2 regions of the Pectobacterium peruviense genome follow, and region 2 is predicted to be linked to the other one. Evidence: predicted binding sites of a transcription regulator. Region 2 holds the regulator's gene; the other holds the start of a gene.
What was found. The regulator LexA, encoded in region 2, represses DNA repair genes until DNA is damaged. The targets are predictions, from matches to a motif close to TNCTGTATGTACATACAGNA.

Region 1: a site for LexA is predicted at 2,864-2,883, ahead of DUT67_RS12515 (DNA translocase FtsK 4TM domain-containing protein). Genes of this name have one in related genera too.

Annotation. Positions count from the first base shown of each region.
Region 1 is NZ_CP161826.1:2,768,340-2,772,772, forward strand. It holds gene DUT67_RS12515 (DNA translocase FtsK 4TM domain-containing protein) at 1-2,805, opposite strand, end outside; gene lrp (leucine-responsive transcriptional regulator Lrp) at 2,920-3,414, opposite strand; gene trxB (thioredoxin-disulfide reductase) at 4,005-4,433, shown strand, end outside.
Region 2 is NZ_CP161826.1:4,271,565-4,275,997, reverse strand. It holds gene plsB (glycerol-3-phosphate 1-O-acyltransferase PlsB) at 1-1,440, opposite strand, end outside; gene DUT67_RS19235 (diacylglycerol kinase) at 1,764-2,129, shown strand; gene lexA (transcriptional repressor LexA) at 2,240-2,848, shown strand; gene DUT67_RS19225 (CsbD family protein) at 3,295-3,504, shown strand; gene zur (zinc uptake transcriptional repressor Zur) at 3,550-4,059, opposite strand; gene DUT67_RS19215 (pirin family protein) at 4,166-4,433, opposite strand, start outside.

The DNA of each region.
Region 1 (4,433 bases), 1.5 Mb from region 2:
CACGGGTGGCGTCATATCCATACTGTCGCCCGGCTTCCAGAACGGATCGGGAATCGGACGCCCCATTGCATTTGCCGTCATCACCCGTTCGTTGTATCCCGCCAGATTACGCACGCCAAGCGCTGACATCAGCTTATAGCGACGTTCCATTTCACCGACACACCAGCGCAGCGCATTTGCCGCATCCTTCATGTCGGTCACAACTTCCGTCAACAAATGTGGAATGCCTTCGTACACGGAGAGCTCCAGCATTTTCGGGTCGATCATGATAAAGCGCACGTCTTCTGGCGTAGCTTTATACAACATACTGATGATCATGGCGTTGACGCCGACCGACTTACCCGACCCCGTCGTACCCGCAACCAGCAGGTGTGGCATTTTCGCCAAATCGGCAACGACAGGTTCGCCAGAAATATCTTTCCCTAATACTATCGCCAGCGGCGAAGGGTTATCCCGGAATGCATCACAGTCCAGCACTTCTCGCAGATAAACCGTCTGACGGTGTGCATTCGGCAACTCCAGCCCGACATATGGCCTACCGGGAATAACCTCAACAATACGTACTGCAACGACTGACAGTGAACGCGCCAAATCACGCGACAAATTCGAGATACGCGCGGCTTTAACACCCGGAGCCAGATCCAATTCAAACCGTGTGATTACGGGTCCAGGAGAGTGATCGACCACATCCGCTTTTACCCGGAAATCAGCCAACCGCGCTTCAATCAGTCGCGCCGTTTGCTCCAGAGCGAAATTATCAACAGGCGCTTCACTTGCTGGTGGCGGAGTCAACAAATCCAACGTTGGCAATGGCGTGGTCGGCTTCTGCAACGGTTGTTCATTACGCATCAGGAACGGATGAATTAGGCCATCCATTGCCGGATGATGCGTTGGCGCATCTGCATTTTCCTGTCGCGTAACGTCAACAGGCGCAGGTGTCGATTGCACTGGCTGCTCAAACATCAACGGGTTGCGCTCATCGTTGTCGTCTTTATCTTCGCCAACATGCATCGGCGGAAGATCGGGCTCAGTGTTATAAGCCGGCGGCGAATACGTCGGCTCGCTGAACGTACGTGGCTCAAATTCAGGCTCTCGCTCACTCTCAGCGCTAAATGGTGAGAATGAAAAGGCGTTATGTGACACCACAGGGTTTGATTGAACCGGCTCACGGGTCGCAGGCGATGCTATCGGAGCAGGAATTTCTTCATCGCGCGACGACGTACTCGCGTCATAACGTGACTGCTGCTGTGCAGCGAAATCTCTGGCTAGCTGCGCTTGCAGAAGCGCGTCTTCATCGTCTTCCTGTAACGGGTACTCATCGCCGTAACGCTGGCGCTGCTGGTCCAGATACGCTTGCTGCAACGCAGCTTCTTGCTGGGCGATGTCATCCGGCGTCTCTTCCTGATACACGTCGTTCGTCAATTCCGTTTCTGCACTACCATTCTGCGCCTGCAGCCTTGCTTGTTCTTCGGCCAAACGCTGTGACGGTAACTTGATTCCGTATGACGCAAGTTCACGGCGCGTAGGAATACGAACCGGATTAGGACGCGGCAGTTCCGGCCCTACGCCGCGTTTAATCTGCGGATTATCATCCCCATCGGCACTGAACGCAGGCATAAAGGTGTTGTTCGCGTTGAAATCCGTCTCTTGTGCAGGCTGTGGCGGTTCAGCAAACGGTTGAACGACCGATGACGTTACGATCGGCGGTACAACACTATTCTCATAAGAGCTATTTCCATAAGAACTGTTCCCATAAGAATTCCCAAATGGGGGATACGCGCTGCTATGAGGCTCCGACGTAGTAACATTCTCCGGCATCGCTACAGGTGTTTCAGGGACTTCAAACGAATACAACGGCGGGTTCAGTGACGGCGTCGCATCAATCGCTGATAGCGCTAGGGGTGGCGCTATATCAGATAATGTCGAATCCGCTACTGATGTTTCTGCTAACGAGGTCGGTTGTGTAGCGACTGGCGCATTTTCAACAGCAGGCGATAACGCTTCTTCTGCCCTATTATCCGTCGTCGTACCCTTTATGGCATCAGCAACGGAAGGCGCAGAAAACAGGACATCATCGTCATCACGTTGTTGCGGTATTGGTTCGCCTGATACTTCATCGTGCTGAATGTTAAGCGCATTATGCTCATCGTCTTCACGCTCGTTTTCTTCACGATACTCTTCATCGCGACGCGAACGGTTTGACATAAATGTCAGACAGCCCAATACACCAGCACCTATTTTTTCGGCAATCGTTAACCATGACCAGCCGGTAAACAACGTCAACCCTGCGCCCCACACGCACAGCAGAATTAGCGTCGCACCCATGCTATTGAAACGTGGAATCATTGAGCTGCTCAACAGACTTCCCAAAACACCACCGGAAGCGAAATAGTAGAGATCGTCAATATTCAACGCAGCCAAACCACAAGAGGTGAGGATCAGCGCCAATGTTCCAATCAGGCGAAGTGAAAAGGTAAAATACTCAATAGATTGGTGGTTATCACGCTGACGGAAAGCCGCCCAGCACAGGGATAGCATAATCGGCGGAATGGCATAAGCTAAAACGCCAAAAATGAAGAACAGCGTATCGGCCAGCCAGGCACCTGCCACACCACCAAAATTATGGATAGGCTCATGCCACGCAGTCTGCGACCAACTGGGATCCGAGGGGCTGAAACTGAGTAGTGCGACACCGAGATAAACCGCAAAAAGTGCCACAACGATTAAAATCGCTTCAAGCAAACGACGAGTTCCGCTGAGTTTTTTCAGGGTAACGTCTTTATCTTCTGTATATTCCTGGCTCAAGAGTCTCTCCAGGGGCCTGTAAGGTTTATGACAAAGCGCCGAGAAAACCCGGCGCTGGGACTGTATAAATTCACAGGAGTGTAGCTGAATTTATCGGGTTTTGCACCCACACGTTTATCGCGTCTTAATGACCAGACGATTGCTTTGCTTCACTTCTTCCATCACCACGTAAGTACGGGTGTCGTTTACGCCCGGCAAACGCAGAAGCGTTTCACCCAGGAGCTTACGGTAAGCGGACATGTCCGGCACGCGTGTTTTTAACAGGTAGTCAAAATCACCGGAAACCAGATGGCATTCCTGAATCTCTTCCAGCTTCTGCACCGCAGAGTTAAACTGTTCAAACACATCAGGCGCACCACGGTTTAGCGTTATTTCAACAAAAACCAGCAATGACGCATCCAGATAATGCGGGTTTAGCAGCGCTGTGTAGCCATTAATGAAGCCCTGTCTTTCCAGACGACGCACACGCTCCAGACAAGGCGTTGGTGACAGCCCAACCCGTTTGGAAAGCTCGACATTGGAAATACGCCCATCTTTTTGCAATTCGTTCAGGATGTTACGATCAATACGATCGAGATCTTTTCCTGGCCGTTTTTTAGTGTCTACCATTATTATTGTCTCTCTTCACTTTTCCCTGCACACGCTTTACCCCGATAGACCTCATGTATCAGAGTTACCCTTAAAGAAGACACGCTGCCTATTTTGTATATCAACAGTCATTAACTTCTCGTTATCGCCTCACTCACCGCGAAGAAGGCCATCACGTCATATCCGTAGCCCAAAGGCCTATCTGCGCAAAAACGAATAAAAAGCCGAGCTTTTAACTGTCCACATACAAAAAATTTCCTCTTACCCAGATGTTTTCGCAAATGCACAGCCGATTGTCAAAGCAAAACAATGAAAATCAGAAGAAACTGCCAGATTGGATAAGCCAGAGCCATTCACCAAGGTGACTTCAATCATTTTACTTATGAATGTGGCTGATTTTTCAGCGATTTGTCATCATCATCGTCATTAACGATTAAACAAATAGCCAGTAACTTTTCTGCATACTTTTTTTACTCCTGTAATTTCCTTACAATCGTTCTCATTGTCCGTGGTAGATATGTTCATCGTTATAAATTGTTCATAGTAAGGACGTCCGTTGTCGTAGGAACCATCCGTATGAGCATTATCCGCCGTCATGAAATGAGGAAAGCATGGGTACCGTTAAACATCACAAGTTATTGATTCTGGGTTCAGGCCCTGCTGGCTATACTGCCGCAGTTTATGCTGCACGGGCGAATTTACAGCCAGTATTAATCACTGGTATGGAAAAAGGCGGTCAGCTGACGACCACGACTGAAGTAGAAAACTGGCCGGGCGACGCCGATGATTTAACTGGCCCGCTGTTGATGGAGCGTATGCACGCACACGCGACCAAGTTCAATACCGAAGTGATCTTCGATCATATTGAGCGCGTTGATTTGCAGAACCGTCCATTCCGTTTATTCGGTGATAGCGCCGAGTACACCTGTGACGCGCTGATCATCGCCACAGGCGCGTCAGCGCGTTATCTTGGCCTGCCATCTGAAGACGCGTTTAAAGGCAAAGGCGTTTCCGCTTGCGCAACCTGTGACGGGTTCTTC
Region 2 (4,433 bases):
CAGATAGGTTGTGAGCGGGAGCGGTTCGCCGAAGTTCACGTAACCTTGACCCAGATTACGCAGCTTACGTAAACCGCGCACCATCTGCATAAAGCCTTCTTTTTCCTTCACCGCGCCGCGCAACTCTTTTGCATAGGTGCCGACTTCCATCACATGCTCGTAACCGACATAAATCGGCACCAGTGTGATAGGGCGCGTACCGCCTCTGAGCATGGCCTGAATGGTCATGGCTAGCGTACCGGTTTTGGGATCCAGAAGACGCCCTGTACGTGAACGCCCGCCTTCCATGAAGTATTCAACCGAATAACCCCGGGCAAACAGCTCACCCAGATATTCGCGGAAAATCGTGGAATAGAGTTTGTTGCCTTTGAAGGTACGACGAATAAAGAACGCACCAAGACGGCGGAAGATCGGTCCCGCTGGCCAGAAATTAAGATTGATACCGGCAGCGATATGCGGCGGTACTAAGCCTTGATGGTACAGGACATAGGAAAGCAGCAGATAATCCATATGGCTACGGTGGCAGGGCACATAGACAATGCCGTGGCCATCCTGCGCCAACTGACGAACGCGTTCGGCGTTATGGACGTTAATTCCCTGATAAAGGCGGTTCCACGTCCAGCTCAATACGCGGTCTGACAGACGCACCGCTTCGTAGGAGAAGTCGGCAGCGATTTCTTCCATGAGTGCAATGGCGTTTTGCTGCGCTTTCTCATGAGAAATCTTCTTACTGCGAGCCTCATCGTCAACGGCTTTCTTGATCGCTTTTGAATCCAGCAGCTTATTAAACAGCTCCTGACGCACCGGTAAGCGTGGGCCAACTGCCGCCAAACGCTGGCGAGAGAAGTGCATACGTGCGACACGTGCCAGTTTGTGGGCTATGGTTTTGTCAGTGCCATGCTCGGTCGCCATATAGCGTAGTGACACGGGGCTGGAGAAGCGGACAAAGCTGTCACGGCCTAACCACAGGACGGCGAAGAATTTTTCAATGCCGTTGAGCAATCGCAGGTGTGGTGTGGACTGAGAGTGACCTTCCCGACCAGGAGAGCGCCCAAACATCACGGAAACAGGCACCATCTGTACGTCTAAATCTGGATTGGCGCGGTGCAGGTCCAGATAATCGTGGAACAGCTTGACGGATTTCTGCTTGGGAACGTAATAACGGAAGACGCGCGGCCCGTCATTAATAAAGACGTGGCTAGGGAGTTCGACGCCATTGAATTCGAACGATTGCGAAGGATCGGGTAAGCCCAATGCCAGACATTTCGTGCGTAGCGTCAATAGATCTGCCTGAGAGTTATAAGGCAGAACATAGAGTATAGGACGTGAGGGATCTAACCCCAACTCGACCACGGGATCTGCGGGAATAACTTTACTTTTCACCAGCAGTTTCAGCGGGAGATTCAATAATTTATAATAAATTTTACGCCAACCTGACATAACAACGTGGAGCCTCTTGTTAGCAATTCGCCGCAAGGATACCAGAAACTGCGCCGGAGATCTGTGGTGATGAGACAACGCAGGTGCGTTAAAATGCGAACTATTTTGCATATACTCGTCATACTTCAAGTTGCATGTGCGTTGGCAGCGTTTAGTCACCCGAATCACTTACCTGAGTAAGCTCATCGGGATGAAATGAGAGACATCCCGTCTCTCACCAGAGGCCAGCCGTTGGCTGGTCAAATTCGTTCCCGACGAATTTGTCCCTCTCTTGCCGCCTGCCTGAAACTGGAATTATTTAGAGTCTAAATAATGGAGGATAAATGAATAAAGCAACGGGGATGACCCGGATTATCAAGGCTACCGGTTATTCCTTTAAGGGGCTGAAGCAGGCGTGGCAGCATGAGGCGGCGTTTCGTCAGGAAACGATACTGACGATTGTCGGCGTCATTATTGCTTGTTTATTGCCAGTGACGCTGGTCGAAAAACTGCTGCTGATTGGGTCTGTAGTATTGATTATGTTGTTTGAACTGGCCAACAGCGCTATTGAAGCCGTCGTCGACCGCATTGGTCTCGAGCATCACGAATTATCCGGCCGGGCGAAAGATATCGGGTCGGCGGCTGTCTTTGTTGCCATCTTGTTGGCTGCTGTCGTATGGGGCAGCATCCTCTGGCAACATTTTGCTTGACGGTGCGCATAAATGAATAAAAGTCAGGGGCTTTGCCTATATCCCGATTCCCAATTGTGCCTTACCTGTATATACTCACAGCAAGACTGTATAAACAACCAGGGGGCGGAATGAAAGTATTAACAGCAAGGCAGCAGCAGGTTTATGACCTGATCCGCGATCATATTGCGCAAACCGGAATGCCGCCAACGCGTGCGGAAATTGCTCAACAACTGGGATTTCGCTCTCCGAATGCGGCCGAAGAACATCTGAAAGCGCTGGCGCGTAAAGGCGTGATTGAAATTGTGTCGGGTGCTTCTCGTGGTATTCGCCTGTTAATGGAAGAAGAAACGGGTATTCCTCTGGTTGGGCGTGTGGCGGCAGGTGAACCTCTGCTGGCACAGGAACATATCGAATGCCGTTATCAGGTTGATCCTGCGATGTTTAAACCTAGCGCTGACTTTTTGCTGCGTGTCAGCGGTATGTCGATGAAAAATATCGGTATATTGGATGGCGATTTGCTAGCTGTACATAAGACAGAAGATGTGCGCAACGGGCAGATTGTCGTGGCGCGTATTGAAGATGAAGTAACCGTTAAACGCCTTAAAAAACAAGGCAATACTGTGCATCTTCTCGCTGAAAATGAAGAGTTCGCCCCCATCGTTGTTGACCTGCGTCAGCAAAGTTTTTCGATAGAAGGCTTAGCGGTTGGCGTGATTCGTAACAGCGACTGGAGCTAACCGTTATTGATGCACTGCTCTCCAATCTGGATCAGTGCATCATGTTCTGTGTATTAATCTGCTAGTCATATATATTTAGTTACATTTAGCTGCGTTCTCTACTCTCCCCTATTACCGCCTGTTTTTTCACTGCTTTTTTGCGATAGTTTTCCCTTTCTTTGCTCTATCCTAGTTACAGATACTTGGTTTTTTATTTTTAGTAAAATATTCGACTATAATTTTTATCAAGGTAAGCATTTTTGTCTTGATTGGTCGTTTGATGATTGATCATTAACTATCACATTTAGGTTCACCCAGTAATCAAGGGAGACAGTGGCGAAGAACACCGTGATGGTTAATACATTTATGATGCTACTTACTGAATAAGCCTATTTATCTGAAACTGACGCATAAGTTGGTCGTGACGATTCGTTTATGCGCAATGCACCTAAGGTATGGAGATTCTTATGAATAAAGACCAAGCCAGCGGTAACTGGAAACAGTTTAAAGGTAAAGCGAAAGAGCAATGGGGCAAATTAACTGATGACGATCTGACGGTCATCGAAGGTAAACGTGACCAACTGGTGGGTAGGATCCAGGAGCGTTACGGGTATGAAAAGGAAGCGGCAGAGAAAGAAGTTAAACACTGGGAAGATCATCACAAATATCACTGGTAGCAAACGTGATGTCTCTCCGCAGAAAAGGAACGATAGCCCTCAGGGCTATCGTTTTTTAATGGGAACGGTATGGTCGTGATCGCAATGATCCGGCTGTTTGCATGTCGCTACTTCCTGACAGCCTCCGCACAACCCGTGTGCTTCCACAACGCTGTGACGCAGTGTAAATCCAGACTGCTGTGCCAAGCTGCGTAGCGTTTCTTCCACACCTTCGGTTTGACGTTCCGTGACCTGCCCACAGCGATCGCAGATGAAAAGGGCAGACGTATGGCTGTGGTCTTCGATATGGTGACACAACACATAGCTGTTGTTTGATTCGACTCGATGAATGAAGCCTTGTTCCAGCAGAAAATCCAGCGCGCGATAGACGGTCGGCGGCTTGGCCTGAGGCTCGGAAACTCGCAGTAGGTCCAGCAGGTCATAGGCGCTGATAGCACCGGACTGCTGTGCCATAAGGCGTAAAACCTCTAGCCGCTGTGGAGTGAGACGCACAGCGCGCTGCTGACAAATCTGTTCAGCCTGGGCAAGAAGTTTGTCCTGTTTGGTTGAATCCATTGTCATATCACCCTGACGCATTGAGGAACAAGACGGATATCTTACCACGACTGAGTAAAAACGCCGAGTGAGTGACGTTTTCCTGCGAAGACAACAGACAGAGGAACTACACGACCAGATCGATGAGCAGTGCCCGCAACGGTGATTCTGCCTGTAGCGTCAACGTCGTTTCTTCCTTGATGAAGGCTCCGTCGCCACAGTGTAATGTTTCGCTGTGCTGGCTACCTTTCACCGCCATGGAACCGTGGATCAACTGGAGATAAGCCTGATTTCCCTGTAGGGCGATCGTGCTTTGCTCATTGGCCTGAAGATCGACATGATGGATCCAGACCTGCTGGCGCAGTTGTAGACTATCCTGCTCGCCTTCTGGTGAG